4 regions of the Sellimonas sp. genome follow, and region 3 is predicted to be linked to each of the others. Evidence: predicted binding sites of a transcription regulator. Region 3 holds the regulator's gene; each other region holds the start of a gene.
The links. Region 3 encodes Rex, which represses fermentation and respiration genes when NADH is low (regulators of the CRP and FNR family bind a similar motif). Its sites were predicted from a motif close to ATTGTTAANTANTTAACAAT; they were not measured.

Region 1 (7,610 bases), on a different contig from region 3:
TCCTGCTGCCTTTGCAAGAGCGATACCTGTCTTGATCGTCGCTTCTACCTGTTCGTTTGTTGCGACAACAAGGGTACCTGTCTTGTCAAATCCTGCAGAACCTTTTTCTTCTGCTTCCATTTTCAGGTAAGATTCAAATCCGTATAATCTGACATCCCAGTATCTGTTCTTTAATGAGTCGTCGAACAGACATACTGTTCCGGCTGATTTTGCTGTAGATGCTCCGCCGATCGTATCTTTTTCAAACACGATCACTTCTGCATTGTCATAAAGGCTTAAATGATAGCCTAAACATGTTCCGGAAATACCTCCGCCGATAATACCAATTTTCTTCTTTTCCATATGAGTGTCTCCTTTTCTTTTATATTTTTTTATTTATTTGTGCTCGATTTCCATGTTGTCCAGCAAGAGCACTGTCTCAAGCAGGACGTCGCATCCGCGCCGGATATCTTCTTCTTTCGTAAATTCATATCTGGAATGGCTGATACCCTCTTCGCTTGGGACAAAGATCATGCCTGTCGGAAATACTCTCGTCATCAGCAGGGAATCATGGAATGCCCCGCTTGGCAAGACAGTGTAGTCCACATCCAGCTTCTTTACTGCTTTTTCGATGGCGCTTTTTACTTCTTCCGCCATCGGAGCCGGTTCATGGTAAGAAATATGTTCCCAGCTCAGTGTTTCCTGTGCCTCGTCGCACAGCTTTTTGACGTATGTGTAAAGTTCCTCTTCTATTTTCTTCATCACATCGGCGCTCTGATCCCGGATCTCCAGATGGAAGGTACAGCTGCCAGGGATGACATTGACGGAATTTGGTGCGACTTTGATCGTTCCTACAGTGGCTACTGTGTACTGCCCTCCGAGCCGCTTTACGACATTTGGCACTTCAGAAATAAATCTGGCCGCTGTCACAAGGGCGTCTTTCCGGTCTTCCATCATTGTGCTTCCTGCATGGTTTGCCTGTCCTTGGATCTGCACTTCGTAGCGGCTTACACCGGCTATGGATGACACGATCCCAACCGGTATCCGGTTTTTGTAAAGTGTTCCTCCCTGCTCCACGTGGAGTTCGATAAAACAATGGACAGATGCCGGATCGATCTTGGCTTTCGCCACATTTTCTACCGTGATTCCATAATTTTTGAATACTTTTTTTCTCGTTTGTCCATACATATCCAGGTCATTTTCTGAGATCCCCAGATCTTCCCCGCAGATCGCACCGCTTCCCAGAAGTCCGCTTCCAAAACGGAAACCTTCCTCATCAGTAAATACGATGACTTCCAGCGGATGTCTAAGCCTCTTCCCTGCTTTGACAAGGGCTTCGCAGACTCCAAGTCCTGCCATACAGCCTACCACACCATCGTATTTTCCTCCGTCCGGCACTGTGTCAAGATGGGATCCCATCATGATAGCCGGAAGATCAGGTTCTTCCCCCTCCAGACGTGCGATCAGGTTTCCCGCCTCGTCCATCCGTACCGGGATACCGATTTCTCTGAAGTAACCCTGGAATATTTCACGGGCTTTTACGTCTTCGTCGGAATACGCCATCCTTGTGTGGGTACCGTCTTCCTGCGCACCGCAGGCGTACAGCTCTTCCAGACGTTCCGTTACTTTCTTTGCATCGACTTCCACCTTATCCCTCCTCGCTTCGTTGTCATTTCATATTTCATAGTATAGATAATTTTTTAACAGCTTACATCGGTGCATCCAGATAAAAATAATTCGGCAGTTTATCCAAATTAGATAAACTGCCGTTCTGTTGCTTTGTTTATTTTTTCTCTATTTTTTATTGTAATCCTCGATCATTTTATAGACTACAAGACCGATACGGACCGCCAGCATCTCGTTTGCATTGTTGAAGTCCATTCCTGTGATCTTGGCAATCTTTTCGATCCGGTATGCCGCCGTCTTATAGTGAACATACAGATCCTGTGCTGTCTTGGAAAGATTCTGGTTGTAATTGAGATACGTCTTTAACGTGGCCACAAGATCTTCCTGCTGTGGTTTTTTATAATTGTAAAGTTTCTGCAGCGATTCCGGCACGTACTCGAGGAGGAGCGCCGGATCGTTCAGCTGACACAAAAGTTTGAAGATCCCAAGATCAGAAAACATCATCAGATATGATGTTCCTTCCTCAGAAATATCTCCCGCGATATCAATAAATGAGAACGCATCGTCCGCCTCCTTATAAGATTCCTGCAGATGAATGATTCCTTCCACCATCTTTCCCACGCCGGCCTTTACTTTCAGTTTTTTATTCTGCCGCGTGACTGCGTCCTGTATAAGATTTCGGATTTCTTTTAATTCCTTCCTGCATTCTACCTGTGCCTGATCCGGATCAGCCGTCATGATCACGACGAGCTTCTCCATATCCCTGTGGATCTTTGCCCCTGTCATGTGCTGCTTTACCGCCTCTTCCAGGTAGTTTAAATGATACAGTTTTTCATTTATATTTTTCTGCTTTCTTCCCTCATTTGCCACACCGAACACGATGACCCTGTAAAAACCGTCCGGATCCATGCCAAGCAGAGCCGTACTTTTTTTCAGCTCCCCGGAAGATGTTACCTTTCCGTTCAAAAGATTATTGAGGATGTCATTCTGATATTTCTTTTCCAGCTCCGACACCGCAAACTTTCTTGAGAATTCGTACTGGAAAGCTACGATCGCATTTTCCACGGCAATGCAGTCCATCATATTAAAAATGGAATCTCTCTCTGTGATGACAAGATACATCTGTACTCCGACATTGAGCCGGATCTGCACGATATACTGGACGTTCTCTCCTTCCTGTCTCATATACCGGTAGTTCGTGATCGTGCCAGGATCATATTCCTTGGCATCTTCCGACAACTGGAAATCAATTATCTGATCGTTTGCCGCAGCGTAACATGTCATGTTCTGGTTGTAAAGAGCCACCGGATTGCGGATCAGTTTATTCAGCATATCCAGAATATCCCCTACCGGATTTTTTTTGTGGCCCTGGGACAGGGACAATGCTGTAAAATTATCATGCGTTGTCTTGAAATATTTGAGTTTCGTGACTTCCTCATTGAAAATATTCTCCATGACAAAACACATGATCTTTTGGAAAGAAATCTCAAAAGGCACTTCCACAAGCGGGATATCATATCGGTCCGCAAACTCCTGCAAAAGCCCTATCTTCTTTTCCGCTTCCTCTACCTTACGTCCTCGTTTGATGATCAGTCCGCTGATCTGCTTTTTCTGGATTTCCTCGATATACTCGGCAAACTCGGCGGTGCTGCAGTATTTGAATGCATAAAGCCCTGTCAAAAGCAGTTCTCCGCCGTTGATAAATTTCACGATATCAGGTGCTTCAATAATGGTCACACCTTTGATTTCTTTTTGTATCCCTTTTTTCCCACACAACAGCTTCATCTTTGCCAGATTTTCTGTGCGCAGCAATTCTGCAACTGTAAACCCCATATTTTCACCTTCATCGCTATATTTTCCGCATATAAACAGTATAACACACGATTGCAAAAAAACGCCACAGGATTTTTCCTGCGGCGCTTTTCGAACCGTTTATTAACAGGATGTAATGAGCTTTTCCGCAAGTTCTGCCATGATAACAGATGCCTTTGCAAAATCGCTGTATTTTGTGAACTCTACCGGACAATGGCTTCTTCCGTCTTTGCTCGGAACAAACAGCATCGCTGTCGGGATGACCTGTCCGATCTCAAGGGAGTCGTGTCCGGCTCCGCTTGGAAGATACTTGTAGCTGTATCCGTGTTCTTTACAGCTTTCTTCCATTTCCCGGAGCATATCCATGGACAGGTTGACCGGCGTGATGGTCAGCTTATTCTGGATGTCGTAGCTTCCGCCCATAGCTTTCACTTCTCTGTCGAGAGCTGCGCGGATACGGTTTGCGATATCGTTGATGTTGTCATTGTTCTTAGAACGGATATCTACCGTAAATTCACATTTTTCTGCAACGATATTCATTCCGCCTGGGATCGTGTTGATATATCCGACTGTGGAAACGCTTCCGTCCGCTTTTTCTCTCGCCCAGTCTGCGATCTTGGAAATGACTTTTGTAGCTGCATCTACTGCATCCATTCTCATATCCATCGGTGTCGTACCTGCATGGTCGGATCTTCCGTTTACCGTGATCATATATCTCTGGATACCGACGATGCAGTCCACAAGTCCGATTTCAATATTTTCTGCGTCCAGGACTGGTCCCTGTTCAATATGTGCTTCCAGGAAATATCCGATGGATCCGTCCGGCCATTTTGCATCCTGCACTTTTTCCGGATCCAGATTGTACTCTTTCATGGCCTCATAGATGGATACACCGTTTTTATCTGTGAATTTTTTGCAGTATTCCGGATCCCTGTTTCCAAGCATTGCCCCGGATCCAAAATATCCTGTTCCGAATCTCATTCCTTCTTCGTCGCAGAAACCTACAACTACAAAGTTACGTTTCGGAACGATTCCTTTTTCTTTCAGAAGTCTTGCCACCTCGATGGCGCATACGACTCCGGCGATCCCGTCATAGTTTCCGCCGTTTACTACGGAATCATAGTGGGATCCCATCATGACGCACGGAAGATCCGGATTTTCGCCTTTCATTGTCCCGAAGACGTTTCCCGCTGCATCCTCATGTACTTCCAATCCCGCCTCTTCCATTGTCTTTCTCAGGAAATCGACGGCTTCTCTTGCTTCCTTTGTAAACGGAAGTCTTGTACATCCTTCTCCCGGAGTTGCTGTGAACTGTTTCAAATGTTCCAGATCCTGCGCAATTCTGCCTGTTACTTCTTCAATACCCATTTTTTGTCCTCACTTTCCTTTTTATTGTGTATATGAATATTTTTATTTCTTTTTCAATCGGTCGTAAAGATGCACCTTGACCGGAGAATACAGCATCGCTGCTCCGATCATGATAAAACCTGCCGTACACAACCCGTCATTTCCTCCGGAAAGCCCTGCCATGATCACGGCAAATGCTGCCATGATCACAAGAAATGCGATGGTAAGTCCTCCTGCCCGGGTCTGAAAAAAACTCTTTTCTTCCACTGAAACTCCCTCTCTCTCTGTCATTATAGGCTGACTGCCGCAAACGCCAGCACTCCAATAGCGATAGCAACCGGCACTGTGATCACAATGATCTTCTTGAGTACCTTTCCTTCGTTTCCGAGAATGTCTGCCGTCGTCGTTCCGAGGATGATATTACTCGGGCTGACTGCACTTCCTATGGATCCTCCGGAAGACTGTGCTCCCAGTATCACAGAAGGATCTACCTCCAGCAGACCTGCCGTCGTCGTCTGGAATCCTCCAAAGAGGATGTTGGAACTCATATTGCTTCCGGTCATAAAAGATCCGAGAAGTCCCACGAACGGGGAAAGTACCACGTAGACTTTTCCAAGTACATTGGCGATCCCATTTGCCAGCACTACCGTCTGTCCGGTTCCCGCCATAACTTTTGACATGATGACAAGTCCGATCACGGCGATACCCGACGGCATCGTCATAGATACCGAGCGGACAAATACACCCTTTACTCCGCCATTTTTGATCCAGCCTTTCTTTTTGTAATAGACAAGTCCGATAAGAGAAGACAGCAAAAGGAACATGCTGGCGTGCGTAAACGGCGACAGAGGCGAGAAGCATTCTGTGGCCTCATTGACATATCCGTATCCTGTCTGCGTCTCCGGAAAGGCAAGTCCGATCTGGAACTGGGACAAAAATGTATTGACCGGTTTTACGACCAGAACAATAAGCGTAATGGCCGACAAAAGAAAATACGGTACAAATGCATGGATGAGGGTCATTCCCTCCGGCTTATCATCTGCGCTCTGCCCGGCAAATGTCCGATCCATGATCTGGCTTTCCTCCACGCACCAATCTTTTTTATAAGGTTTCAGCTGGCCAAGAAGAAGGACTGCCACAAGGGAAATACATGCCGGAACAAAACATGCGATCGTCGTGTTGACCTGAGTTAGGAGAAGTTCTCCTCCTCCCTGGATCAAAGAGATAAACATAACCGGCAGAATTCCTTTTTTGATGGCTTTCCCTTTGCCGTAAAACCAGCAGATGACCATCCCATCTATGATATTCCAGAACCAGATAAAGGCCGCTGTACAAAAGGCGGTAGCCAGGTATTCCTTGCTTCCTACCGTGAGTCCTGCGCTCATAGCCAGGGCGTCCCACGCTGCACCAAGCGTCCCGAACGTATTTCCCCAGGACTGCCCGAGAAGCGGGATGATAACCGCCCACATCGGTTTGACTCCGATACCGATCAGAAGCGGCGCTCCTACCGCCACCGGCACTCCAAACCCTGTAATACCCTGAAGAAAGCTTTCGAATATCCATCCCATGGTCAGTACAAGCAGAAGTTCGTTTGGAAGCAGTTTCCTCATGCCATCCCGGATAACGGAAAATGCTTTCGCTTCGCTTCCCACCTGATACATCAGGACCGCTGTCCAAACGATCAGAAGGATCGTAAGGGCATTCCATATGCCTTTTGCCCCCTCCGATACGATCAGGCGGATATCTGCCTTGTAAAATACAAGTCCTGTTATCACTGTGATGACAAGTCCCACCGGAGCTGCTTCTGTAGCTCCCCACTGGAATTTGATCATCAGTACGAGCAGTACGATAATGGGCAGACATGCCAGTCCCCACATGAAAAAATTAATTGGTATGTTCATATTCTCTCTCCTAAGTCGTATTGACAGGACGCTGCCGGATTTCTATTCATGGATCACAGTCCCGGTCTTTCCCGCGATTCCGTCCGCCGCTTTATCCAGAAGGGTAATAAGTGTCTTTCTTCCCTGCCCGGATCTTGCGAAGCGAAGAGCCGCTTCGATCTTCGGGAGCATGGATCCTTTTGCAAACTGATCCTGCCGAATGTATTCTTCTGCCTGTTCCACCGTGATGTCAGACAGCCATTCCTGATTTTCTTTTCCGAAATTGATGGCCACTTTCTCTACCGCTGTAAGAATGACAAGGAAATCTGCCCCGATCTGAGCTGCCAGAAGACTGCTCACATTGTCTTTATCTATAACCGCATTGACCCCGGTTAATTTCCCGCCCTTGTTGATGACCGGAATCCCGCCGCCTCCGCATGTGATGACAATATGTCCTGCTTCCAGCAATGTCTCGATAGTCTTTAATTCCCGGATCCTCTTTGGCATCGGGGAAGGCACCACGACACGGTATCCTCTTCCCGCGTCTTCCATGCAGTGCACCCCTGTCTCTTCCAGTTCCAGCGCCTCTTCTTTCGTGAGAAAGCCGCCGATAGGTTTGGTCGGGTTTTCAAATGCTTCATCATTTTCATCTACCTCGACCTGGGAAAGGATGGTGGAGACCTTCCCGTCTATCTCGCGCTTAAACAATTCGTATTTGATGGCATTTTGCAGATCGATCCCGATATATCCCTGGCTCATGGCAACACAAGTCGGGAGCGGGACCTTTTTATAGTTTTTATTTTCCGCCCGCAGACTGTCCATGGCGTCCTGGATCATGCCCACTTGCGGCCCGTTTCCATGGGTCACGATAAGGCTGTATCCTTCCTGCGCCAAATCTACGATCACTTTTGCTGTCTTTGCGACAGCCTCTTTTTGCTCTTCTATATCTTTGCCCAGGGCGTTTCC
Region 2 (7,610 bases), on a different contig from region 3:
CAAAATCTTCGTGACTTACATACGCTCCGCACTCCTCGACACCTGAGTTCCATGCATCGATCATTGTCACAAAATTATCAGCTTCCATCTTGAATCCGGACTGCATAAGTGTCAGATTCAGCTGAAGATCGCTCATGTCTTTGAATGTTTCCATATCTTCTTCGCTCATCTGAGAGAAGTTGGAAATCATCGCATCCGCCTGCTGCACTAACAATTCTTTGTTATAGTCAGCGGAATCTGAACTGCTGCTGCATCCGGCAAGACTGAATGCAAGAACGAGGATAGCTGCCAATAAACTAATTTTCTTCTTCAACTTACCTCACCTCTCTACACTGTCCCATGTTTCTTTGCCGGGCGATCCTCTCTTTTTGTAAACAGCATCTCAAAAGCTCCGATGACATATTTTCTTGTATCTTCCGGCTTGATGATCGTGTCCACATATCCTCTCTGTGCTGCAGAAAGGGCGCTTTCCTGAAGTGTTCTGTATGCCTCTGCTTTCTCCTTGATGGTTTCAGCATCCGCATCTGCGTACATGATCTGTGCCGCCAGTTTTGCATCCATCGTTCCGATCTCCGCCTGTGGCCACGCGTAGACCATGTCTGCTCCCAGCGCTTTGCTGTTCATGATGATATATCCGCTTCCGTAAGCTTTTCCTGTTACCACATTGACTTTTGGCACGGTTGCATCTGCAAAAGCATAGACAAGTTTCGCCGCTTCTCTTGCAAGAGTCTTCTCTCCGCATTTGGATGCGTGGAATCCATTTACATCGGTAAGAGTAAGTACCGGGATTTCAAAGGCATCACAGAATCTGACAAATTTTTCCGCTTTTTTGCATCCTTTTGCGGAAAGTGCCGGGTCAAATGTCTCTGCTTCATTTCCTTCTTCATCATAGCATTTGGAACGGTTTGCGACTGCCCCTACCGTCATGCCATTGAGTTTCAAAAATCCGATAACCATTTCTTTTGCGTAATCTGCTTTCACTTCCAGGAACTGTTGTCCGTCCGCGATGACAGAAAGTACAAGGGATGCGTCATCCGCCCCGTTTTCGATACCTTCACAGATCCTGTTCAGATCGTCTGTGCACTCTTCATACGTATCGTTATCTTCATTGTTCGCCGGGATCATGCACACCAGTTCTCTGATCCCTTCCAAGATTTCCTCTTCACTTCCGAGGAAATCGATATTTCCCGCCTCTTTCGCCTGGAAATCTGCGCAGGATGTATCGCATGCCTCTATTCTGTTGCCCGGGATCGCATTCGGGGAATTGACAAAAAGCTTTGCACTTTTTTCTTCCATAAAAGTAAAGTCCGTAAGACCTGGTATCAGGGCAAGGCCGCCGCCGCATGTTCCAAAGATGGCCGTAATCTGCGGAACCACTCCTGACGCTGCCGCCTGCTTCGCATAAATCTCTCCAAAAGCATGCATCGCATCTGTCGATTCCTGAAGTCTCATTCCTGCACAGTCGATCAGTCCGATGACCGGCGCTCCCATCTTCATCGCCATGTCATAAAGAGATGTGATCTTTCTCGCGTGCATTTCTCCGACCGCTCCTTTCAATACTGAAGCGTCCTGACTGTACACATACACAAGATTGCCGTCGATCACTCCATATCCAGTGATGACTCCATCGCCTGGAACCTTGTTTTCCTGCATGTTGAAATCCGTTGTCCTTGCGGTCATGGCGCCGCCGATTTCAACAAAGCTTCCAGCATCCAGTAAGTTTTCCACTCTCAAAGCTGCTGGCGTTTTCACTGCTTCGTTACTCATAAACCTAGCCCTCCATTTGTGATATATTACTAAAAGTTAAACCAAATTTTAGCCAATTATATTATAGTTTCTATAAGTCAAATTTTCAAGCTTTATGTGAAATTTTTATCAACTTTTTTCACTGCTTTATCGCGTTAAGTTTTTGTCGTACGAATTTGTTTTCTGTAATTTTACACACTTTTTACCTATTTTTTCTTTTTCTTTTATATTTTCCGCATTCTTTTCTGCCTCTATTTTATAGAAATTTTATAATTTTATACTTTGTTACGAAAAATACATTGTGCACGAGTGGAAACTATGCTAAAATACATTTTACAGGGATTGGTATAAAGGAAATTCCCGAAAACAAATATGACATGGTTGTCCTGAATCTGTATATTATACACTTTGGATGTATGGAAAAGAACAGATTTTTTTGTTCCTTTCAGAAGCCGAAGGAGCAGATCTTTCTGGCAGAGCCGGATCGCTTTTTCCATCTTTCCACTGTGTCTGCATGAGGCAGGTTTATCTTGGCAGAACGGAGACTGAATGCAGCGTCTCCTTTTTCCGGGTAGCGGATATCAATCGTCCGGGCAACCAAAACGGATCATTCGTAAAAGTCAGTCATCACGTTTCCACATCTGTTTACGGATTTTCTTTTTTGGTTTCCAGATGTTTTGAGAAAAGAGCTTTGGTTCCTTCCGTTGATATGCAGATTATTCTTTCGAATAGGCGGACACCTTTATGGTCAGTTCCCTGACAGATCATCGTATCTGTTTAGGCCATATCGGATGGAATGTTTCTTTTCGGTCTTATGTTTCCTTTACATAACGTTCTTTTCTGTTCCGGCATATATGAGAGGTTTTTACATATTATTATATCAGGAAAGAACACTCCGGAATTATCCGGGCAGTTCCTTACACTTTTGTTTCTGTTTTACTGCATGAAGATGGAAAGAAGGTCCGGGGACGTCCCCGCATTTTCTGCGGCGGATCAGGCTTTCACGATTTACGTATGAGAAATCAAAAAAGAAATTGGAGGGTTTAACTATGGAAACTGCAAAAAAGCGTAAACCATTTGGCTTTTATGTATGTGCGCTTGGTTTCACATTCGAGCGTCTTGCATTCTACACAGTGAAATACCTGCTGGCCATCTGGATTGCTACAGAAGCTGCTTCCGGCGGTCTGGGACTTTCAGACTCTGAAGGTTCTTTCATGTCCGCTCAGTTCGTAGCATTTACTTACATCACACCGATCTTCGGCGGATACATCGCTGACCACTGGCTCAGCCCACGTCTCTGCGTACCGCTTGGTATGATCCTGATGGGTATCGGTTACCTGTTCACATGGAAGGCTAATTCCCTTGGCATGGTTTGGGCAATGATCATCCTTGTATCTATCGGTACAGGATTCTTCAAAGGAAACCTGTCCGGTATCAACGGACTTCTGTTCCACGATCAGGACGAACTGGATGAAGCATTCTCTATCCAGTATTCCTTCGTAAACATCGGTTCTTTCTGTGGTACAACATTCATCGCTATCACAGCAACAACAGGACTTGGCCCGATCCACCTGACATTCAACCAGGTATTCCTTGTATGTGCGATCTTCCTGTTCATCGACGCTATCTGGTTCCTTGCTAACTCCAAGGCACTCGGCGATGCTGGTAAGAAACCGTTCAAGGCTGACCAGAGACAGTTCGAAAGCGCTGGTAAGAAAGAAGCTGGAAAATCTCAGAAACTTACATCCGGAGACTGGAAGCGTATGTTCGCTATCATTCTTGTAACTCTGTTCTCCGCTGTGTTCTGGATGGCTTGGTACATGGCTTACATGCCGGCTTACTATTACTTCGGATGGGGCGATGGTGCAGACTTCCTGAACAAAGCAAACTGGTACATCGGAAGCTTCCAGATCCCGACAGCTTGGTTCGACTCTGTAAACGCTCTTACATGTATCATCCTTGGACCAGTTCTCGCTGGTGTATGGGCTAAGATGGCTAAGAGACCGCAGGGCGACATGAGCATGTTCAAAAAGACAGCTATCGGTATTATGCTTGTAGGTCTTGCTTACATCGTTATGGTTATCGCTAACTTCATCGCAGGCGATGGACAGTGCTCCGTATTCTGGATCGTTCTCGTATGTCTGTTGATGTCCGTAGGTGAGATGATCTTCTCCCCACTTGGAAACTCTTTCATTTCCAAGCTGGCACCTGCTAAGGTTATGGGACTTCTTCTTGGATTCTGGCCAATCGCCGTATTCCTTGCACAGCAGGCTTACCCGCCGATCTACGACTGGGTTTCCGGACTGAACTTCACAGCTGGTTACGGCGGTGTCGGTGTCGTTGTTATCGTCATTGGTATCATCCTTTGGGCATGCAGCGGTAAACTTGACGCAATGGAAAAAGCTGAATAATCCTATAGTGTTTAATCTATTTTGGAGGCGGTTCTCACTTGAGAGCCGTCTCTTTCTCTTTGCAAAAATTTTACTTTATTTTATATACTTAAGTTTGAACTTTGGTAGAAATAGTGATAAAATAAAGATGGTTCTTATATTTTATTGTTTATAATTACCTGCCATACATATTTTCATTTAAAAGAGGCGGGTATTATATAAAAACTTATCATCATAAAGGAGGTTTGCAACAATGACTGTTGTAGCTGAAAGGATTGCTAAACTTCGTTCTCTTATGGCAGAAAAAGGAATCGATGCATACGTTGTTCCTACTGCTGATTTCCATCAGAGCGAATACGTTGGCGAACATTTTAAGGCAAGAAAATTTATTACAGGATTCAGCGGTTCTTATGGAACAGCCGTGATCGGAAAGGATGACGCCGGACTTTGGACAGACGGAAGATATTTCTTCCAGGCTGAGCATGAGCTGGAAGGAAGCGGTGTGCGTCTGATGAAAATGTTTGTAGGAGATACTCCATCCGTCACAGAATTTCTGGCATCCTATGTTCCGGAAGGCGGTACTGTCGGATTTGACGGCCGTGTACTGTCCATGGGCGAAGGCCAGGAGTACGAAGAAGCTCTTTCCAAAAAAGGCATCAAAATTGATTATACGGAAGATCTGATCGATGCAGTATGGGAAGACCGTCCGCCTCTCTCTGATAAACCGGCATTTTTCCTGGAAGAAAAATATAGCGGAGAAAGCTCTGCATCCAAACTGGCACGTGTACGTAAGGCAATGGAAGAACAGGGCGCTACTGCACACATTATCGCTTCTCTGGATGATGTCTGCTGGCTCCTCAATGTGCGTGGAGATGATATCGATTTCTTCCCGCTTCTTCTCTCCTACGCTGTAGTAAAAATGGACAGCGTGGATCTCTATGTGGACGAAACAAAGCTGAATGATCAGATCCTTGCAGAATTTGCAAAAGTAAACGTTACACTTCATCCGTACAATGACATTTATGAAGATATCAAAAAACTGTCTGCCGATGATGTTGCGATGATCGACCCGATGAAGATGAATTATGCACTTTACAAAAACATTCCTTGCAAGACAGTGGAATGTGCAAATCCGACCATCCTCATGAAGGCCATGAAGAATCCGGTGGAACTGGAAAATATTAAAAAAGCACATATCAAAGACGGCGTTGCCATCACAAAGTTCATGTACTGGATCAAGACACGCTATGACAAAGAAGTCATTACAGAGCTCAGCTCAGCTGAAAAACTTACAAGTCTGCGTGCAGAACAGGAAGGATACATCCGCGACAGCTTCGAACCTCTGTGTGCTTTTGCAGACCACGCTGCCATGATGCACTACTCTCCTTCTGAAGAAACAGATGTGCAGCTCAAAGAAGGCGCACTCTTCCTGAACGATACAGGCGGCGGATACTATGAAGGATCCACAGATATTACCCGTACTTTTGTACTTGGTTCTATAAGCGACGAACTGAAAAAATATTACACAGCAGTTGTACGCGCTATGATGAATCTTTCACGCGCTAAATTCCTCTACGGCTGCTATGGATACAATCTCGACGTACTCGCAAGAGAACCAATCTGGGAACTCGAATTGGATTACCAGTGCGGAACAGGACACGGTGTAGGATATCTCGCAAATGTCCATGAACCGCCGACAGGCTTCCGCTGGTATGTGGTACCAAGCAAAAACGAACACCACAAACTGGAAGAAGGCATGGTTATCACAGACGAACCAGGCATCTACGAAGACGGCAAATTCGGAATCCGTACAGAAAACGAATTTATCGTACGCAAAGGTCCAAAAAACAAATACGGACAGTACATGTACTTCGAAACTATCACATTCGCGCCAATCGACCTGGATGGAATTGATCCAGAATATCTGTCAAAACCAGAAAGAGAATGGCTGAACAACTATCATAAAGAAGTATACGAAAAAATCTCTCCATATCTTACAGAAGACGAAAAAGAATGGCTGAAAACATATACACGTGAGATTTAATTATAAGGGGACGTGTTCCGGCTTGTCGGAACACGTCCCCTTATATCTACGCCTTCTTTTTTATATGCTATTATCAGAATTGTTCCAGTCTTCGAACAAATTCTTTCCTCGACATGATATTCATATCCCATACTTCTTCTATTAATTTTTCCTTTTCTACCGGCAAATTTTTTAGTTCCCATATATTGGATTCTGGATGATTTTTTAAATAACTCTTTACCCATCGTTTCATAATCTGTTGTTTCTGTTTTTCTTTCTCATCATCCAGATCATCTATATAGACCATTGATTGTTCCAGATTATGAGTTAATTTTGAAACTGGATAGTATATTTTATCTTTCTGGTATTCTTCAAATGCCGTAAGATTTACAAGGCCTTTCCTGCCTAGCCTGTATTCTCGTGCACTGCTGTAATAGTACTGTTCTGGAGTCTGGACGATCTTTGCTTTTACAGGATTTAAATGAATATAATGCCAACAATGCCAAAGATACTCTTTATCTTCAATCGGAAAACTTTTAAAGCGATTCTGGAAGACATAACCTGAACGTTTTCTTTTTCTGTTATAGTAAAGTGCGTAAGAAGTCTCTATCATTTTCATAAATAATGATATCTGTTTCAAATCCCCGCGCAGCAGTAGATGAAGATGATTTTTCATGATGCAAAACGCGAAAATTTCTACATAATCCTCCTTCTTATCTTTCATATATTTTATTATTTTTTCTTTATCCCGGTTTGTCTCAAAGATATCCTCCTGATTAATCCCTCGAATAATGACATGATAAAAACCGGACAAAGAACGTTTTCTACTTCTTCTTGGCAAAAGACTTTCCTCCTTTAGTACTTATATCTCTTGTGAAATGTTGCATGAATTATAGATTTAATTTAGAATTTTAAGAAATATTGATTTGATAATAGACTTTTTTATATAGGGGACAGGTTCCGACTTATTGGAACACGTCCCCACATTCTTTTTCTGTATTTATCTTTCTTCATTATACTCTTCTTTTTGAGTAACTTCTACCTTGTTTCCTATATTTTTTTTCATTCCTTTGATCCGTATAAAAATTCTTTCCAAATATTTTGATAAACCCATCGAAATGTTTTTCTTGGTACTGCTTCCCCAACATAAATCCCCTGTTCATCCAGCTTCTGATCTCCCAGATAAATCTCCACATTTCCGGCTTTATCCCCTCTTTTTACAGGCGCATGCATCTTTTCTTTCTCGTGGATCTGCAGACTGATCTTTTCATCTGGTCGCATCAGAATTCTTTTTTCTTTTTGTTCTGAAGTAATATCCAGAAATATCTTTGTAACTCCATCCTGATACAAATTTTCTTTCTTGGCAGCGGCTTCAGATACCGTTTTCTGTTTTCCGGCTTGCAACAAGCGGATCGTCTCGTTTTCTTCCGCTTCTTGCCAGAAATACCGAT
Region 3 (7,610 bases):
CTCAAATACCTCTCTTTTTTCTCTTCTTCCATAGAGGCGATCAGATTCAGTCCGTCCGCATCCACGACACAGTTCTTCGGTTGCTCACTCAGGTAGCCGAATACCGTATCTGTGATTTTTCGGGCCGTTTCAGACGTTCCGATACCGCAGCCAAGGCAGATGATATCGGCCCACTCAAGTTTTTCTTTCAGAAGTAAAGCTGCATCTGTCTCGTCTGTATACACTGAGACAATCGCTTCCGGAAGCGTACTCTGCAGAATGATCCGATTTGCTTCCGACGTAAAGATCTGTACAAGTCCGGCTCCTGTTCTGTAGGCTGCTTTTGCTGACAGGTATGAAGCTCCGGACATCCCGCTGCTGCCTGTGATCATCAGTATTTTTCCGTATGTCCCTTTATTGGAGTCCGGTTTCCTTTTAGGACGGAATCTTTCGATATCCTCTTTTTCATAAGTTACATACCTTTGCCCGCACACTTGCTCATTTAAATAGATCCCGATGTCTGCTACAAATACTTTTCCTGCAAAGGATGCGCCCGGATAGAGCACCATACCCGCTTTCTGATAAGCAAAGGTAACAGTCATATCTGCCCGAAAAGCCGTCCCAAGAATTTCTCCAGACGCAGCTGATACGCCAGAGGGAATATCAACTGCCACCTTCTTTCCGGACATGCTGTTTAACTTTTTCAATATCTGTGCATAGTGTCCGGACACTTCCCTTGACAGTCCGATTCCAAACAGCGCATCCACGATGGCCGTGTAGTCTCCTTTTGGAATCTCTCTCATAGTAATGCCCCCGCAGTTTTCAAAAATCTTTCTCTGAGTCTTTGTCTCCTCTGTGCAGTGATCCGGGTTTCCAGCAAGAACGACCGTGACCGTCTTCCCACGCTGCAGCAGAAGTCTGGCCACCGCAAATCCATCGCCCCCATTATTTCCGCTGCCGCATACGATCAGTACATTGCTCAGATCCAACTCCTCCTGTTCCATCACTTCTAAAGTCTTCAAGGCGGCACGTTCCATGAGAACAAGTGACGGCATCCCTGTCTCCTCTATCGTATACCTGTCTGCATCCTTCATTGCTTTTCCATCTAAAATATATTTCATATACGCCCTCCTTTACGGCAACAAAAAGGCGCACAGCACAAACGGGTATCCCGAGTGTTCTGCACGCTTTTTTATTTTCCCTATTTGTCTTCCTGGTGAGTCTCCTTATATCTGAGAACATTATAGGAAAGACGCATCAGGCTTTCGGACAGATGTACGTTCTCCACCACAATATTCTCCGGCAGATTCAGATCCGTATGTGCAAAGTTCCAGATTGCCCGTATTCCATTTTCTACCAGCATGTTGGCAACCGAAATGGCTTTTGCCTTCGGTATAGTCAATACCGCAATCTCAATATCATTATTTTTGATAAAGCTCTTGATCTCATCCATCATACGGATCTCGATTCCCCGAACTGTAATCCCTGCAAGCGTCGGATTGACATCAAAAAGTCCTTTTGTCACAAATCCGCTGCGTTCGAATGCTGCATAGTTGGCAAGCGCCTGGCCCAGATTTCCTGCTCCGATGATAATCATATTGTGTTTTCTGTCAAGTCCCAAGATCTTACCGATCTCCGTATAAAGATATTTTACATTGTACCCATAACCTTGCTGACCAAAGCCACCAAAATTATTCAGATCCTGCCTGATCTGGGAGGCCGTCACTTTCATTCGTTTGCTCAAATCATTGGAAGAGATTCGTTCCACACCGTCTTCCAGCAACTCACCTAAGTATCTATAATATCGCGGCAGTCTTCTGATAACTGCCTGGGAAATTCCTCTTCCTTCCATCTCTTAGCACCTTTCTGTTTTTATTCAATATCTTTATTATATGGGATTCTATCTTTAAAGTCAAACTTTTAACTAAATAATATTGTATTTTGTCCAGATTCCGCTATAATGGATAGGGTACATTTTAAAAAGATCGAATTTATGATTCAGGAGGAACTTATGATTTTAGCATGCCATAACCTGGACAAATCGTTTGGAGAGCAGGTTATCGTAAGAAACGGCTCTTTTCATATAGAAGAACACGAAAAAGCCGCCCTTGTCGGAATCAACGGCGCCGGTAAATCCACAATCCTGAAGATGATTGTAAAAGAGCTGCCTGCGGACAGCGGAGAGGTCATTCTCTCCAAAGGAAAACAGATCGGTTACCTTTCCCAGCATCCCATGACGGACACTTCACGAACCATCTATGAAGAGGTAAAAACTGCCAAACAATACCTCATAGATATGGAAACTCAAATCCGCTCTATCGAGCTGGAGCTGAAGTCTCTTACAGGGGACGCACTGGATGACCGGCTTGCTTCTTATCACAATCTTATGGCCCGCTTTGAACGTGAAGACGGCTATGCGTACGAAAGCGAGATTGTCGGCGTCCTAAAGGGGCTCGGATTTTTAGAAGAAGATTTTACAAAGCCTGTATCCGCTCTTTCCGGAGGCCAAAAAACTCGAGTATCCCTCGGCAAACTTCTGCTCACTAAACCAGACGTCCTGCTTCTCGATGAGCCCACCAACCATCTTGATCTCAATTCCATCGCCTGGCTTGAGACATACCTGATGAATTATCCGGGAGCTGTCCTGATCGTCTCCCACGACCGCTATTTTCTTAATCGGGTCGTTACCAAAATCATCGAAGTAGAGGCAGGAGAAATCCATACATACATGGGCAATTATCAGGATTATGCGTCAAAAAAGCAGCAAATCCGCGAGGCCAAACTCAAAGAATACTTAAATCAGCAGCAAGAAATCCGGCATCAGGAAGCAGTCATTGAAAAACTCCGTTCTTTTAATCGGGAAAAATCTATCAAAAGAGCGGAAAGCCGTGAAAAAATGTTGGCTAAGATGGAGCGGGTAGAAAAACCAGTGGAACTGCATACCGATATTCACCTGAAACTGGAGCCGTCCGTCATCAGCGGAAACGATGTGCTTACTGTAGAGCATTTAAGCAAATCTTTCCCAAACCAAACTCTTTTTACGGATATCAATTTTGAAATCAAGCGGGGCGAGCATGTAGCAGTCATCGGCGATAACGGAACAGGGAAGACGACACTTCTCAAAATCTTAAACGAGGTCATCCCTGCAGACGGCGGAACATTTACTCTTGGCTCCAATGTAAAGATCGGGTACTATGATCAGGAGCACCACGTCCTCCATATGGACAAGACCGTCTTCGATGAAATTTCTGACGACTATCCACGGCTTACCAACACTGAAATCCGTAATATGCTGGCCGCCTTTCTCTTTACCGGGGACGATGTCTACAAACTGATCAAAGATTTGAGCGGTGGAGAGCGTGGACGGGTATCTCTCGCAAAGCTGATGCTTTCCGAGGCCAATTTTCTGATCCTGGACGAGCCAACCAACCATCTCGATGTAGCATCAAAGGAAATTCTGGAAAAAGCGCTGAATGATTATACCGGAACTGTCCTCTATGTGTCTCATGACCGTTACTTTATCAATCAGACAGCCACCCGAATTCTGGATCTTGTAAACCATAAATTTGTCAACTATATCGGAAATTACGATTACTATCTGGAGAAAAAAGAGGAATTGACTGCCGCTTATGCCGCACCACTGGAAGAACCTGTGACGGCAGCATCTGGGGCCAACAGCGATTCCGCCGGAAAGCTGGACTGGAAAGCGCAGAAAGAAGCCCAGGCAAAAGAGCGTAAACGTCAAAATGATTTAAAACGCACAGAAGAACAGATTGAAAAACTGGAGACACGGAATCAGGAAATCGATACTCTCCTTACACGTGAAGATATCTACTCCAACTCCGTGAAATGCCAGGAACTGGCAAAAGAAAAAGCTGCCATCTCAGAAGAGCTGGCTGAATTATACGAAAAATGGGAAGGACTGGCCGAATAGTGGCAGTCCTTCCTTTTTCATCTCTTTTGTGAGAATCGGTATATTCTTGATTATTTATCAGAAATTTTTGCTAATTCTTTCCGCAACAGCTTTTATGAATCCCTCACTGTTCAATACCATTGGGTTTTCTATTGTCGTGATAAGCGCCAGATCTTTTGTCATTTGACCTCCTTCGATTGTCTCAATGGTGGCTTTTTCCAGGCAGTCGGCAAAATCCTGAAGTTCCTTGTTTCCATCCAATTCTCCACGCTTTCTAAGCGCTCCGCTCCAGGCAAAAATTGTTGCCACAGAGTTTGTGGATGTCTCTTCGCCTTTCAGATGTTTATAATAATGTCTCTGCACCGTTCCGTGGGCAGCCTCATATTCATAGTATCCGTCTGGAGATACGAGGACAGATGTCATCATAGCCAGAGAGCCGAAAGCGGAGGAAATCATATCGCTCATCACATCTCCATCATAATTTTTACAAGCCCATATATATCCGCCTTCCGATTTCATGACACGTGCTACGGCATCGTCGATCAGCGTATAGAAATAAGTAATCCCTGCTTTCTCAAACTGTTTTTTGTATTCCGCGTCAAAAATCTCCTGGAAAATATCTTTAAAAGTGTGATCGTATTTTTTCGAAATCGTATCTTTTGTGGCAAACCAGAGATCCTGCTTTGTGTCCAGAGCATAAGCAAAACAGCTTCTCGCAAAGCTTGCGATAGAACCACTCAAGTTATGCATCCCTTGAATAATGCCGTCTCCCTCAAACTGATGGATCAGTTCTCTTGTCTCGGTCCCGTCCTCAGCAGTAAATACAAGTTCTGCCTTTCCTTTTCCGGACACCTTCATTTCTGTCCCTTTGTAGACGTCCCCATATGCATGTCTTGCAATGGTAATCGGCTTTTTCCAGTTTTTCACGCATGGTTCAATTCCCTTTACAACGATCGGAGCGCGAAATACGGTTCCATCCAAAATAGCACGAATCGTTCCATTCGGACTCTTCCACATTTCTTTCAGATCATACTCTTCCATTCTGGCTGCATTTGGTGTGATTGTTGCACATTTGACAGCCACTTTATATTTCTTTGTGGCCATCGCGCTGTCGACAGTTACCTGGTCGTCAGTCTCGTTTCTGTGTTCAAGTCCCAGGTCGTAATACTCTGTCTTCAGATCCACAAAAGGAAGGATCAGATGATCTTTGATCATCGCCCAGAGAATCCTTGTCATTTCATCCCCATCCATCTCTACGATAGGTATCTGCATCTTGATTTTTTCCATACGTGGTATCCCTCTCTTTCTATTCATTTCCGATTTCATCCAGACGAAGGTGCTGTACTACGTGCCTGATATGTTCTTCCATAAGCTTCTCTGCCTGGTCTTCATCGCGTTGTTTCGTTGCTTCCAGAATTTTCATATGTTCCCCGATGGATTTCTCAGCTCGGTTCTCTGTACGAATCGAACGTTTTCTCGCCATCTCTACGTAACGATGGAAGTCTGTCAGAAGATGCTTTAGCATCCTGCTTCCGCACGCTTCATATAATATCACATGGAATTTGCCGTCAAGCTGTGCAAGCTGTTCTGTCATCCCTTTTTTTCTATAAAATTCTGACAAAAGCAGCATTTCCTCCATCTCGTCTATCTGCTCCTGGGAAACCCGCTTTGCGGCAAGCCGCGCTGCCAGACCTTCCAGCCTGATGCGGATCATATAGATATCCCTCACGTCTTCCGCGGAAATCCCATTTACATAAGTCCCTTTATTGGGGACAATGGTCACAAGGCCTTCAAGCTCCAGCTGTCTGAGTGCTTCCCTTACCGGTGTCCGGCTTACCCCAAGCTCTTTTCCTATAGTCACTTCCCGAAGTTCGTCGCCTTCTTTATACTTTCCGGTTAAAATTCCATCCCTCAGTGTCCGGAATACTTTTCCGCTCAATGAATAATCCTGATATGTCTCCATTATACCTCTCTTTACCTCTCATTTAAAGAATGATCTGCATTTCGTGACAAAGTTCTGTGATCTTCCGCACCATTTCTGCATCTGTCATAACTGTAACTCTTCCCTCTTCGTACTGCATGTCTACCCATTTCTTTACTTCTTGTACAAGCAGGGAATCTTTCCCCACATTTCTCTCTTTCGGGAGTTTATAATATGTATTGATCCAGTGTGCGATTCCGGCAATCCCGGAAGTGTTAGACACAGAAACGACAGCCGGTCGGTTCAGGAATTTGCCGGTGTCAAAAATATTATAGATCTCTTCATTTTTCAAAAGTCCGTCGGCATGGATCCCAGCTCTTGTCACATTGAAATTTTTCCCGACAAACGGTGTGTGTTCCGGGATATGGTATCCAATTTCCTTCTCGTAGTACTCTGCCAGCTCCGTGATAGCAGTCGTATCCATACCATCCAACGTCCCTCGAAGCTGTGCATACTCAAATACCATTGCTTCCAGAGGAGTGTTTCCTGTTCGTTCTCCAATTCCAAACAATGAACAGTTTACCCCGCACGCCCCATAAAGCCAGGCCGTCGTCGCATTGCTGACCGCCTTGTAAAAATCATTGTGCCCGTGAAATTCGATAAGTTCGCTCGGGACACCGGCATGGATCATAATCCCATAGATAATCCCCGGGACAGACCTTGGAATCACAGCTCCTGGATAATTGACGCCATATCCCATCGTATCACACACTCTCACTTTGATCGGGATATGATACTCTGCCATCAGATTCATTAGTTCCAGACAAAATGGAATCACAAATCCGTAAATATCGGATCTCGTAATATCTTCCAGGTGGCAGCGCGGGCTTACCCCGATCTCCAGGCACTGGCGGATTACAGAGAGATAGTGCTCCATCGCTTCCCGTCTCGTCATCTTCAGTTTATAAAAAATGTGATAATCGGAACAGCTTACGAGGATTCCCGTCTCTTTCAAACCGATATCTTTTACAAGCTCAAAATCTTTTTTGCTGGCGCGGATCCAGCTTGTCACTTCCGGGAAATCATATCCTCTTTCAAGACATTTGTAGACGGCATCCCTGTCTTTTTTGCTGTAAAGGAAGAATTCGCTCTGACGGATCTTTCCCTTTGGTCCACCCAACCTGTGAAAATAATCGTAGATCGTCACGATCTGTTCCGTTGTGTATGGCGCCCTGGACTGCTGTCCGTCGCGGAATGTCGTATCCGTGATCCAGATATCATCCGGCATACAGTGCGGAACAATACGATCGTTAAAGGCAATCTTCGGTATCTCGTCATATGGAAACAGATTCCGGAAAACATTCGGTGTATCCACATCCACAAGCGGATACATATGTTCTTCCAGCTGAAGCAGATTGTTGTGATAATTCATGTAGACTCTTCTATTTTCCATTTCAATTCTCCTTCTTTGCAATTTTGTATAATTGTATACAATTATACAACCTATGTCAATACTTTAACGTAATAAAAGAGGAAAATGTTCCGCCGAATCAACAGATCATTTTCCTCTTTTATTTTTTCGTCTCCCGAACCAGGATCCTATCTTCTTCTTTCGTACTTAATCAATGTCTGGAGATATTTCTCAATATCGAGTATCCGAAAATAAAGATCTCCGCTTTTTTCTGTAAAATCAAGGCTTTGGGCAATGGATTCCAGAAGCTGATCATCCAATTCTGACCGATGCCGCTGGAGAAAAGCAAGCTTCTCTTCATTTTTCCCCAATTCCAGAAAAGCCAG
Region 4 (7,610 bases), on a different contig from region 3:
TCCTTAAATCCCACTATGAGAATCGGAAAACAGATTGAAGAAGTTTTTCTCGGACGGACGGATATCTCAAAAAGTGAAGTGAAAGAAAAAGCGTTGGAAATTATGAAACTGGTAGGTATCTCAGATGTGGAAAAACGATACCGTCAGTATCCGCATGAACTTTCCGGCGGTATGAAGCAGCGTGTTATGATCGCCATTGCTCTTGTAAGCCGTCCAAGTCTGGTTATTTGCGATGAACCGACGACGTCTCTTGACGTGACGATTGAAGCACAGATACTGGATCTTTTGTTGGAACTGAGGGAAAAGCTTGGCACGTCGATTATCATGATTACCCACGATCTTGGTGTGATCGCCCGGATGTGTGACAGAGTCATTGTCATGTATGGCGGCAAAGTAGTGGAGAAAGGTACGGCCAGCGAAATATTCTATAATACGGCACATCCGTATACAAAAGGGTTAATGCAGTCCATTGCAAAACTGGACACGCAAAAGGGAGAAAAACTGAAACCAATCGAAGGGACACCTCCGGATCTGTTCTTCCCTCCGAAGGGATGCCCATTTGCGGCGCGGTGTGAGTACGCGATGGATGTGTGCAAAGACAATCCGCCTCTGGAATATCAGGTGTGCAAGGAACATGTGACAAGCTGCTGGCTGCAGCATGAGTATGCTCCGGATACGGATATCAAAAAGCAGGGCGCAGTAGCCATAGAGAAAGGAGAGGTAAAATAATGGATAAGAAAGAAAAGAAGCCTCTCGTTCAGGTTAAACATTTATGCAAATATTTTAAAGTGGGAAGACACGCCGATTTGAAAGCTGTCGATGACGTTTCCTTTGATATATACAAAGGCGAAACAGTCGGATTGGTAGGAGAGTCCGGATGCGGCAAATCAACGACTGGCCGATGTATGATCCGTCTCTATGAACCGACAAGCGGAGAGGTCATATACGACGGGAAAGATATTACGAAATTGTCAAAAGCAGAGAAGAAAGAATTCTGCCAGAAAGTGCAGATGATTTTTCAGAATCCATACGCATCGCTCAATTCCCGTATGACAGTGAAAGAGATTGTTGGGGAAGGGCTGAGACAACACGGTATGTCTGCAAAAGAAGCAGATGCCAGGGTTCAGGAACTGTTAGAGACAGTCGGACTGAATAAAGACCATATGTCCAGGTTCCCTCATGAGTTTTCGGGAGGACAGAGACAGCGCATCGGAATTGCAAGAGCGCTTTCCGTCAATCCGGATTTTATCATCTGTGATGAGCCGATTTCCGCCCTGGATGTGTCCATTCAGGCTCAGGTTATCAATATGTTAAAAGATCTTCAGGAATCAAGGGGACTGACGTATCTGTTTGTTGCCCATGATCTGAGTGTTGTAAAATATATTTCAGACCGTGTGATTGTTATGTATCTTGGAACGATAGTAGAGGAAGCGGAGACAGAAGAACTCTATGGAAATCCAAAACATCCATACACAAAGGCTCTTCTTTCAGCTATCCCGGAAGCGGATCCGGATAAGGCAAAAAGTAATCGTCGAATCCCGATCAAAGGCGAGATACCAAGTCCGATCAATCCTCCGGAATGCTGCAGGTTTGCAGAACGGTGCGAGTATGCGACAGAGAGATGTTTTAAAGAGGTTCCAAAACTCCGGGAAGTTGCGCCAGGCCATAAAGTGGCCTGTCATCTGATGGACAAACAATAAAACAAGAAAGCAGATCCGATGATATCGGAGATGAAAAAAGAATAACAGAGTCAAAAGACACCTGCAGAAAACCTGCAGGTGTCTTTTGTGATTTCGGACGGAAATCATGAGGGCAGTCAAAGGGGAAAATCCTCCGATGGCAGGATATATCCTTTCTCCGGGTGCTGAAATGGATTTGGAACATTGACTGTCAAAAGCTTCACGATTTTATTTGTATGGTTTACCCAGTTGTGCTTTTCATTAGAATGAATCTGGATACTGTCTCCGGGATAAAGGATGTGCTGAGATGAGCCGAGCTGGATTGTGACGATTCCTTCCAGGACATAGATAAATTCTTCGCCGGAATGGCTGTACATCTCCAATTCCTCTTCGTCTGTGTTTGCCAGAGGCATAAGAAGAAAAATTCGGGGCAGAAAATCATACGCTTCGATATCGTGGCTCAAAAAACTCTGTATGATCTGTGGGCTGACCGGTATCGTTTTGCGCGAAAAACTGTGGACTACCGGATCTTCCTTCAGCCCCTCTTCCGTATCGCTGAAAAAGCTGTTGAAGCTTACCCCGAGAACGGAAGCAATTTTGTCCAGCGTATCGATTGCGATAGAAGACATACCGCGTTCCATCTGGGAAAGAAAGCCGATGGACAGATCGGTCATCTCCCCAAGCTGTTTTAAAGTTAACCCTTTCGCGGTGCGGAGAGATTTGATTTTTTCTCCAATTGCAAGATTTTGACTCATCGTCCATCCTCCTTCTTCTTTCTTGAAATACTGACAGTATAAAAGATTTTTATTTTTACGTCAAGATTGCCTGCGTCGGACCTGAATTTCATGATAGTGAAAAATATAACGATAAAAAAGGAAAATACTTCATAAAAGATAAAAAATTAACAAATTATAACAATAAAATACAAAAATAGAAAAACAAATTTTCATAAAAATGAAAATGATATTGACAAAGGTGTGAAAAATGCTATAATAAATTCAGAAACTAGAACGCGGTCTATATAAGTTGCACAAAGAACAGGAGGTTTAGCCTTGAAAATCAGAAAGTCATTTCACACCATCGACACACATACGTGCGGGGAACCGACGAGAAATGTGATCGGAGGAGTCCCGCCTATACCGGGGAAAAGTATGGAAGAGAAAATGGAATATATGGCCGGGAAAGGAGACTGGATACGGAAGCTTTTGACATTCGAGCCAAGAGGAAACGAGGTAATGTCCGGTACGATCATTACGGAGCCTTGCAGGGAAGAAGCGGATTTTGGCGTATTGTATTTTGAAGTCGGAGGCTGGATGCCAATGTGCGGACACGACACGATCGGGGTCGGTACAGCGCTTGTGGAAGCTGGGATGGTGGAAGTAAAGGAACCTTACACTTACGTGACGCTGGATACAGCGGCAGGGCTTGTCAAACTGAAAATCGAGGTAAAAAACTGCTCAGCCGTGAATGTCACATTCGTCAATGCGCCGGCGTTTGTCCTTGCGCAAGATGCGGTTGTCGAGACGGAAAGATATGGGAAAATTCATATGGATATCGCGTATGGCGGAAATATTTACGCGATCATCCCTGCAGAACAGGTGGGGCTCCCTATTGATCCGGAACATGCATCAGAACTGGTAAAAGCGGGAAATTACCTGAAAAAAGAGATCAACCGCACCATACCGGTACAACATCCGACGCTGGCTTTCGAAAATCATGTGACTCATATTGAGTTTTATGAACCTTCCGGCCAGCCGGACGGAGCGGTTCGAAATGCAGTGATTATCCCTCCGGGCGCGGTAGACCGTTCCCCTTGCGGCACAGGCACATCGGCAAAACTTGCCGTGCTGGCAGCCAAGGGACAGATAAAAAAAGGCGGGTCGTTTATCCATCAGAGTATCATTGGGGCACAGTTTTTGTGTAAATACCTGGACGACGCCGAAGTGGCAGGACGCCCGGCAGTTGTGCCGGAAGTGACCGGGAGAGCCTGGGTAACGGGAATCCATACTTTCCTGCTTGACCCGGACGATATTTTCCAGGAAGGATATCAGCTGGCTTAGCATAAGACGGAAGTGGAGAAGAAAGAAGGAGACGCCATGGAAGACAGAAGAGTGAGAGAGCATCCCATTCTGGGGATACAGGAAGAGAATTTTGTGGAAATCACAGTGGACGGGCAGACGCTTCGTGCAAAAGAAGGGGAGACGATCGCGGCGGCGCTGCTTGCAAATGGGATTCAGATCCACCGGTATACAGCAAAAAAACATGAGCCAAGAGGGATTTTCTGCGGTATCGGACAATGCACAGACTGTGTTATGACGGTAGATGGAAATCCGAATGTACGGACATGTATAACGCCGGTAAGGGCGGGGATGACGATTGAGACACAGCAGGGTTACGGAAAGCGAGGAACCGGAAGATGAAACGAGAAGTGGTAATTATAGGAGGAGGACCGGCAGGGCTTGCGGCAGCCATCGAGGCGGAAAGTCGCGGGTGCGACGTCCTTCTGGTAGATGAAAACCGGCGGGCAGGCGGGCAGCTGTTTAAACAGCTTCACAAATTTTTCGGATCAAAAGCTCACAGCGCCGGGGTGCGGGGAATAGATATCGGAAGGCAGCTTTTGCAGAAAACGGAAGAATTGAATGTGGAAGTATGGCTCAACAGTCCGTGCATCGGGATTTTCAGCGATAAACGGGCAGCCATTTTGCACAACGGTGTAACTGAGGTTGTGGAGGCAGAAAAACTGTTGATCTGTACCGGGGGAGCAGAAAACCCGCTTCGGTTCCCAGGTTGGACGCTGCCTGGAGTGATGGGGGCAGGAGCCGCACAGACGATGGTCAATGTGGGGAGAGTACTGCCTGGAAAGAGGATTTTGATGGTAGGTTCCGGAAATGTAGGGGTGATCGTGGCTTATCAGCTGATGCAGGCCGGAGCGGATGTTGTGGGAATTGTGGAAGGGATGCCGAAGATCGGCGCCTATGGAGTGCATGCGGCGAAAATACGTCGGGCCGGAATCCCGTTTTATCTTGGATATACGATCAAAGAGGCCAAAGGGACGGATAAAGTAGAGAAAGCTGTCATTGCACAGTTTCAGGGCGGAAAGATTGTGGAAGGGACGGAACTGGAAACAGATGTGGATGTGATTTGCGTGGCAGTCGGGCTTCGGCCGCTTTCCGAGCTGGCTCAGATGGCGGGCGTACGTCATGGGTTCGTCCCGGAACTGGGTGGATTTATGCCGCTGCACGATGAGAATATGGAATCCAGTGTACCTGGAATTTATGTGGCTGGAGATACGGCCGGAGTGGAAGAGGCAAGTACGGCAATGGATGAAGGAAGGCTGGCAGCCGCGGCAGCAGCACAGGCACTGGGACATTTTCCGGATGAAGAGGCAGAAAAGAGAAAACAGGAAATACGGGATCGCCTGGAATCTCTTCGCCAGGGACCGTTTGGAGAGAGAAGAATGGCGGCGAAAGAACGGATTGTCGGGAAAGGAGTTTGACATATGGGCACAGAAAAAGGGATTATCTATGATGGCTATCCATCTGCGGAGGAAATACGGCAGGCAAACGGATGGCCGGAAGAAGAGCGTTGGGAAAAAGGACCGGTAGCGGTTGTCGAATGTGTGCAGCAGATCCCGTGCAATCCTTGTGAGGGAGCATGTCCGTTTCATGCCATTCAGATTGGGAACCCCATTACAAATACACCGCGTGTCGATACGGAAAAGTGCGTGGGCTGCGGGATGTGCGTAGCGGCGTGTCCGGGTCTTGCGATTTTCGTGGTGGACAAGTCTCTCGGAAACGGGCTTGCAGCAGTCAGTTTTCCGTTCGAGTACGTGCCGCTTCCACAAAAAGGCGACCAGGTGGATGCGCTCAGCAGGGCAGGGGAGTTTGTCTGCAAAGCAGAAGTCATAAAAGTCATGAACCCGGAGAGAAACGATCACACGCCGGTTATCACATTGGCTGTTCCAAAAGAATATGCCGATCAGGTCCGGACGATGAGAAGGCTGCGGCTTCCGGAGAAGGGAGAAGGATTTCACAAGGCAGAAAAGGACGAGATTCTGGATGATGATGTGATTGTCTGCCGGTGCGAGGAGATCACAGCCGGAGAGATTCGAAAAGCGATCCGTGAGTACAAGGCGACAACGGTCACGGAAGTGAAACGAAGAGTCCGCGCCGGCATGGGACTTTGCCAGGGGAGAACATGCGGAAAGATCGTTGCCAGGATGATCGCGGAAGAAACCGGGAAACCGATGAGTGAGATACTGGGAAGTACGGACAGACCGCCGGTGCGCCCGGTAAGCTTTGGGGAATTGGCGGCAGATAAGGAGGAAAGCGATGATGAGCGGGACAATGTATAAGACGTTTGATGTGGCGGTAATCGGAGCAGGATCCATCGGTTCCTCGGTTGCGTATTTCAACGCCAAAAAAGGGGCTCAAGTCGTTCTGATTGATGCGGGCGATATTGCGCAGTCTACGAGCAGCCGCAGCGACGGAAATGTGCTTGTATGTGACAAACAGCCGGGATTTGACGCTATATTTGCAAAGGCAAGCCAGGATATGTTCCCGGAGCTTTCCAGGGAACTGGACTATGATCTGGAGTGGAAGCAAAAGGGAAGCCTGTTCCTCACTGAGACGGAAGAGGAATTTGAGATTGCCTCAAAATTTTGCCAGGACATGAAGGAGTGCGGGATCTCCATGCGTATGATGGATCAAAAAGAGATCCAGGACGATGAACCCCTGCTGGCAAAAGATATCTATGGAGGGTTGGAGACGATATCCGACGGTTCTGTCTATCCAATCGGGCTGGCTTACGGGCTGGCGTTAGGAGCGGAAAAGAAGGGAGCCATCCTCTCTCTTCATAATCGCGTAACGGATATTGAAAAACAGGAGGATGCGTTCCGGATCGAAACGGAAAACGGTACGATCCTCGCCAGGAATGTTGTGGACGCCTGCGGCGTGTGGGCTCCGGCCATCGGAGCCATGGTAGGACTTCCGATTCCCATCCGGCCAAGGCAAGGGCAGATTCTTGTGTCGGAACAGACTTTCCAGGTGGCCAGGAGAAAGGTACACGAGTTTGGCTACATGCTCACGAAATTTCAGTCTGGAAGCTACAGAAGGCCGGTCTCTGAACGGGTAGAAAAACATGGAGTTGCGTTTGTGTTTGAGCCGACGGCATCCCACAATTTTCTCATTGGTTCTTCCAGGGCTTTTGCCGGGGAAGACATTTCCTCGGAGATTGAAGTCATGAAGGCCATGGCGGAACGTGCCATCCGATTCTTTCCGGTTATAGCAGACATCAAAGTGATCCGTTCCTACAGCGGACTGCGGCCGTATACGCCGGATCACATGCCGATTGTGTCCGGGACCCCGGTGGAAGGATTCTATATTGCAGCCGGGCACGAAGGAGATGGGATCGGGCTTGCCCCTATCACAGGAAAAGTCATGGCAGATATGATTGCGGGAGAAGCGCCGTTTATGGATCTGTCCCCGCTTCGCTACGACAGATTTTTTTCAAAAGAAGAAAGATAAAAAACAGTCCATTTCGTATATCAGGAGGTAAGATATGAATCCATTATTTTGCGGAGTATACGCAGTTGCCGTCACACCATTCCAGAAAGACGGTACCTTTGATTATGAGTCAGCCAAAAAAAATCTGGATTGGCTGATCGAAAACGGAGTCCAGGGCGTCTGTATTCTCGGAGCCACCGGAGAGTATCAGAGCATTTCGGATGAAGAACACATGGAGTATGTAAAAGAGATTGTTCCTTATATCAAGGATCGCACAAGTGTGATCGTGGGAGCATCCAGAGAAAGGCCGGAGGATGTTGTAAAACTTGTAAAAAATATCAAGGCATGCGGAGCCCACGCGGCCATGGTGCTCCCTTCTTTCTACTGCCACCCTGCCCAGGATGAGATTGTGGAACATTACCGTTAT

Region 1: ACLROL_RS01745 (Zn-dependent hydrolase) is a predicted target of Rex. The motif match lies at 1,668-1,687, and genes of this name have one in related genera.
Region 2: ACLROL_RS01185 (acyl-CoA carboxylase subunit beta) is a predicted target of Rex. The motif match lies at 1,861-1,880, and genes of this name have one in related genera.
Region 4: ACLROL_RS05195 (proline racemase family protein) is a predicted target of Rex. The motif match lies at 2,569-2,588, and genes of this name have one in related genera.

Annotation. Positions count from the first base shown of each region.
Region 1 covers NZ_JBKSWG010000003.1:60,827-68,436, reverse strand. Annotated here, with positions in the region: gene ACLROL_RS01750 (NAD(P)/FAD-dependent oxidoreductase) at 1-342, opposite strand, end outside; gene ACLROL_RS01745 (Zn-dependent hydrolase) at 376-1,626, opposite strand; gene ACLROL_RS01740 (PucR family transcriptional regulator) at 1,774-3,438, opposite strand; gene ACLROL_RS01735 (M20 family metallo-hydrolase) at 3,541-4,785, opposite strand; gene ACLROL_RS01730 (hypothetical protein) at 4,828-5,055, opposite strand; gene ACLROL_RS01725 (L-lactate permease) at 5,055-6,665, opposite strand; gene arcC (carbamate kinase) at 6,708-7,610, opposite strand, start outside.
Region 2 covers NZ_JBKSWG010000002.1:98,318-105,927, reverse strand. Annotated here, with positions in the region: gene ACLROL_RS01190 (OadG family transporter subunit) at 1-313, opposite strand, end outside; gene ACLROL_RS01185 (acyl-CoA carboxylase subunit beta) at 328-1,767, opposite strand; gene ACLROL_RS01180 (peptide MFS transporter) at 2,796-4,157, shown strand; gene ACLROL_RS01175 (aminopeptidase P family N-terminal domain-containing protein) at 4,390-6,180, shown strand; gene ACLROL_RS01170 (transposase) at 6,254-6,973, opposite strand; gene ACLROL_RS01165 (D-alanyl-D-alanine carboxypeptidase family protein) at 7,222-7,610, opposite strand, start outside.
Region 3 covers NZ_JBKSWG010000037.1:4,534-12,143, forward strand. Annotated here, with positions in the region: gene ACLROL_RS11200 (NAD(P)H-hydrate dehydratase) at 1-1,100, opposite strand, end outside; gene ACLROL_RS11205 (redox-sensing transcriptional repressor Rex) at 1,181-1,831, opposite strand; gene ACLROL_RS11210 (ATP-binding cassette domain-containing protein) at 1,991-3,913, shown strand; gene ACLROL_RS11215 (NADP-dependent isocitrate dehydrogenase) at 3,971-5,179, opposite strand; gene ACLROL_RS11220 (GntR family transcriptional regulator) at 5,199-5,855, opposite strand; gene ACLROL_RS11225 (2-isopropylmalate synthase) at 5,878-7,266, opposite strand; gene ACLROL_RS11230 (DUF1653 domain-containing protein) at 7,413-7,610, opposite strand, start outside.
Region 4 covers NZ_JBKSWG010000009.1:48,009-55,618, reverse strand. Annotated here, with positions in the region: gene ACLROL_RS05210 (ABC transporter ATP-binding protein) at 1-729, shown strand, start outside; gene ACLROL_RS05205 (ABC transporter ATP-binding protein) at 729-1,700, shown strand; gene ACLROL_RS05200 (helix-turn-helix domain-containing protein) at 1,817-2,434, opposite strand; gene ACLROL_RS05195 (proline racemase family protein) at 2,732-3,739, shown strand; gene ACLROL_RS05190 ((2Fe-2S)-binding protein) at 3,776-4,099, shown strand; gene ACLROL_RS05185 (NAD(P)/FAD-dependent oxidoreductase) at 4,096-5,175, shown strand; gene ACLROL_RS05180 ((2Fe-2S)-binding protein) at 5,179-6,033, shown strand; gene ACLROL_RS05175 (NAD(P)/FAD-dependent oxidoreductase) at 6,011-7,204, shown strand; gene ACLROL_RS05170 (dihydrodipicolinate synthase family protein) at 7,239-7,610, shown strand, end outside.